Regions from separate parts of the Variovorax sp. RTB1 genome, predicted to be linked through region 1. Evidence: predicted binding sites of a transcription regulator. Region 1 holds the regulator's gene; the other holds the start of a gene.
What was found. Region 1 encodes FNR, which switches genes on or off when oxygen is low (the NO sensors DNR and NnrR bind a similar motif). Its sites were predicted from a motif close to TTGATNNNNATCAA; they were not measured.
Positions count from the first base shown of each region.

Region 2: QN397_RS22475 (hemerythrin domain-containing protein) is a predicted target of FNR. The motif match lies at 1,317-1,330, and genes of this name have one in related genera.

Region 1 covers NZ_JASJXG010000027.1:60,206-62,402, forward strand. Annotated here, with positions in the region: gene QN397_RS16850 (sulfite exporter TauE/SafE family protein) at 1-329, opposite strand, end outside; gene fnr (fumarate/nitrate reduction transcriptional regulator Fnr) at 560-1,273, shown strand; gene QN397_RS16860 (FixH family protein) at 1,278-1,580, opposite strand; gene ccoG (cytochrome c oxidase accessory protein CcoG) at 1,599-2,197, opposite strand, start outside.
Region 2 covers NZ_JASJXG010000050.1:28,221-30,417, reverse strand. Annotated here, with positions in the region: partial or broken gene QN397_RS22485 (GNAT family N-acetyltransferase) at 1-336, shown strand, start outside; gene QN397_RS22480 (TraR/DksA C4-type zinc finger protein) at 402-779, shown strand; gene QN397_RS22475 (hemerythrin domain-containing protein) at 807-1,262, opposite strand; tRNA gene QN397_RS22470 (tRNA-Cys) at 1,419-1,492, opposite strand; tRNA gene QN397_RS22465 (tRNA-Gly) at 1,559-1,634, opposite strand; gene lon (endopeptidase La) at 1,686-2,197, opposite strand, start outside.

The sequences.
Region 1 (2,197 bases):
ACGGCCAGCACCGCGCCCCAGGCCATCACGACCACGTGGAACAGCATCCAAAGGCCGCGAAGCGCGGAGACATTCACGCTGGCCCATGTCAGGCTTTGCACGGTGGCAGCGGCCAGTGCGCCTGCTGCCGCATAGCCCGCCATCCGGCCAGCTTGGAGCAGCAACGGCGCCATCGGCAAAGCAGCGGGCGTGATCGCGATGACGCCATGGCCGGGTCGAACTCCCACCCCACGCACGACACCCGCGCACGCCGCACCGCACATGGCCACGCAATGCGGACCACCCGCCAGTCCCATCAACAGCGCGGATGCGGCCAGTGCGGTTTGCATGATCAATAGCGCCGCCGAAAGAGCGTGAGCAGCGATGGTCGGCGACAGCGGTTCATGGTGCTGCGACTTTGCGTTCGATCATTCGAACGCCACTTGATCTGCATCAACGCGGACACAAAAGCCGAACGGAGAATCGAGCGGAGCAGCGCGGCGCTTTCGCTTGCTTTGTCACGCTGCAAATTTCACCGCACCACCTGCCGCAAAGAGACAGTCGCAAAGAGACAGCCGCCATGACACCTCAAACCATCAAAGTCGCATGCTCCAACTGCAACCTGCGCGAACTGTGCATGCCGGTCGGCCTCAACCCGGAAGAGCTTGCGCGCATCGACGACCTGGTGGCGACGCGTCGCAAGGTGAAGCGCCGCGAAACCCTCTTTCGCAATGGCGAGCGGTTCACCTCGCTCTATGCGATTCGGACTGGCGTGTTCAAGACACGGGTGGCATCGGAAGACGGTCGCGATCAGGTCACGGGCTTCCAGATGGCCGGCGAGATCATCGGACTCGATGGCATCGTGAACGACCATCACACCTGCGACGCGGTGGCACTCGAAGACGCCGAGGTCTGCGTGATGCCGTTCGACCGCATCGAGGAGCTGTCGCGCGAGGTCACTTCACTGCAGCGCCATGTGCACCAGATCATGAGCCGCGAGATCGTGCGCGAGCACGGCGTGATGCTGCTGCTGGGCAGCATGCGTGCCGACGAGCGGTTGGCCGCCTTTCTGCTCAACCTCGTGGAACGCCTGCATGCGCGCGGCTTCTCGAAGTCCGAGCTGATGCTGCGCATGACGCGCGAAGAAATCGGCAGTTACCTCGGGCTCAAGCTGGAGACAGTCAGCCGCACCTTGTCCAAGTTCGTGGACGACCGCATCGTCGAAGTCGACATGCGGCATGTTCGGATCCTCGACGCCGATGCTTTGCGCAGGATGATCAACCCGACGGTGTGAGGCGCTAGCGCGGCGGCGGCGACGGCATGTCCTGCACCGGCGTCGTGGTGTGGTTGCGGCCCTTTTCGGCCGGCACCAGCGCCTTGTCGGCCACCGGCCCAGCCGACTTGCCCGCCAGCGTCCGATTGATCTCCAGGCCCTTCTGGTAGTAGTTTTCTTCGACCACCGGGTCTGCCGTGCTGATCGCGATCCAGGCCGACGTCAGGCTGCCGACCACCACCACGGCGGGCAGGCCCAGCACGAGCCAGACCAGCGGGAATTTCCACCACGGTCCGGAACCTTTGGAAGCAGGGGGAAGCGCGCTCATTTTCAAGTCTCCAGTCGGTTATCGGGGAATGAGGAACACGGCCTTTTCAGAGACCTGCGACGCACCGTCGGCGGACCGCACGTTGAAGAAAACGGTGTGCGATCCGGGTGGTGCATCTTCTGCAGGCACTTGCAGCCGCACCGCCACCCAGCGCGACTCGGCCGGCCCGACATCGACCGCCTGGCTGGGCGTCGCCACGGCAAGACCCTTCAGTCCGCTGGCATCGATGCGGTAACGCTGAGAGCGCTCGGTCGCGTTCATGATCTGCAGCCGATAGACGTTCTCGAGCCTGCCGCCATCGGCGATACGTGCAAGCGAGGTACGGTCGCGCACCACGTCGACCTTGAGCGGCACGCGCACCACCAGGCTCGCGAGCAAGCCAACGCCCAAGGCCAACAGCACGGCGCCATAGATCAGCACGCGCGGGCGAAAAACACGCCGCAGCACCTGCACCGCGCTCCAGCCACCGGCCAGCCCGTTTTGCGTGGCGTAGCGGATCAACCCGTGCGGCTGCGCCATACGGTCCATCACCGTGTTGCAGGCGTCGACGCACAGGCCGCAGCCTATGCACTCGTACTGCAGACCCTCGCGGATGTCGATACCGGTCGGGCACACCT
Region 2 (2,197 bases), on a different contig from region 1:
GCGCTGGTGGCCGTGATCCGCGAACGCACGGTCGATACCGCCGGCCTGGCGACCGAAACTGAACGCATCGTCGGCGTGTCGCGCTACATCACCAACCCGGATCAGACGAGCTGCGAGTTCTCGCTGGTGGTGGCCGACGACTTCAGCGGCAAGGGACTCGGTTCACGGTTGATGGAAAGCATCATCGATGCGGCGCGAGACAAGGGGCTCGCAGAGATTGAAGGGCTGGTGCTGGCGGAGAACGCGGAGATGCTGAAGCTGATCAAGAGGCTCGGCTTCGCGGTCAAGCGGTTTGCCGATGATCCAGGTTTTCGATTGGTGACACTCACGCTGTAGCGGCGACGCCGCGCCGCTTGATTTGGATCAAGCAGATGCCATGGCCGTCTGGTGATACTGCGCCGGTGCCTTTTGCGGGCACGCCAAAAGACGGAGTCACCATGAGCCATATGAGTCCTGAAGACATGCGGGCCTTCGTCGAACGCCTGGACATTCTTCGACGATGGGCCGTCGCGCACGACCGCAGGAAGCTGGCTGCGCTGCTGGACCACGAAAACGACGCGGCGCATGCCGACGATGCGAAAACCGCTGCCTGCGCGGCGGTCAAGGTCCGACGTCCGACGCTGGCCGACATCGAGCACGCACTGCAGCGAATCTCGATCGGCCGATATGCCCTTTGCGTGGATTGCGAACAGGTTATTGCGCGTGAGCGACTTCTGATCCAGCCGGCCGCTGTTCGATGCGTCGTCTGCCAATCCACGCTCTCCACAATCGCGCGCTAGGCCGCACGCATCGACACCGACTGGCGTTCAGTGGCCTGTCGGTTCCAGTACGGTGAAAGCTGCGCAAGCCGGTGAAGTCGCTGAAGTCGCCGGATCGAAGCGCCTGCCACGCAAATGAAGCGCCAGAGCCGCGTCCATCGTCTGCACGTGTTTGACGTACCAACTCCTGAGCTGTCGCGTCATCTCGCGCACTTGCAGGAACCGTCTTTCGCGTGCATGGACTAGACCTTCGCGCATGACTTCCAGCACAACGCGATGCTGCACGATGTGATCTTTCCTCGAAGCAAAACCGCTGGATTGCATCCAGAGATCTTCACGCGCGAAATGGTTGGTCGTACAGGCCACGAGATCGCTCCACGCCAATGCAAGCTGCGCATCGTCGGCCACGTCCACGCGCTCGATCAGGTACACGAACGCCTGGTGTTCACGGTCCATAAAAGGCAGGCCCAGCACAAGCGAATCCGACCAGTTCAAGGCAGCCATTCGGTTTCCTTTGAATGAAACCGTCAAGGCTATGCATGCCTCGCCGCAGGGGTTTTGACCTGGGACAACATGGGTCGTAGCGACGCCAAAGAAAAAGCGCGAAAAAAGAAAAGCCCGGAAGGCTCCGGGCTTTGATTCGCTGCATCAGCGTTTTTTTGGAGGCGCGACCCGGAGTCGAACCGGGCTACACGGATTTGCAATCCGTTGCATAACCGCTTTGCTATCGCGCCAAAAAGAACTGTTCGAAAACAACCTGCGAAAAAAAGGGAAGCATGTAGCTTCCCTTTTTCAAAACTTGGAGCGGGATAAGAGACTCGAACTCTCGACCTCAACCTTGGCAAGGTTGCGCTCTACCAACTGAGCTAATCCCGCGTTTCGAGCCTCAGATTATACAACAACTTTTGGCTCTCTGGCAAGGCTCGATCAATGTTTGATCGAGCCTTCCGTGGGCGCTGCAGCCGGCTGCGCAGAACGCTGCTTAGCCAACTCGGCGACCGCTGCGGCAGAGGCAGCGACTTCTTCATCGGACAGCGGCGTCGGCATCCTCTCGAGAGCGATCTCGAGCACCTTGTCGATCCACTTCACCGGCACGATCTCGAGCCCGTTCTTCACGTTCTCGGGGATGTCCTGCAAGTCCTTGGCGTTTTCTTCCGGGATGAGCACCGTCTTGATGCCGCCACGCAAGGCAGCAAGCAACTTTTCCTTCAAGCCGCCGATGGCAGTCACTTCGCCGCGCAAGGTGATCTCGCCGGTCATCGCGACATCGCCACGCACCGGAATGCCCGTCAACGCCGATACGAAAGCCGTCGTCATCGCGGCGCCGGCGCTCGGGCCGTCCTTCGGCGTCGCGCCATCGGGCACGTGGATGTGGATGTCGCGCTTCTCGAACATCTCGTCCTTGATGCCAAGGCGGCGCGCCCGGCTGCGCACCACCG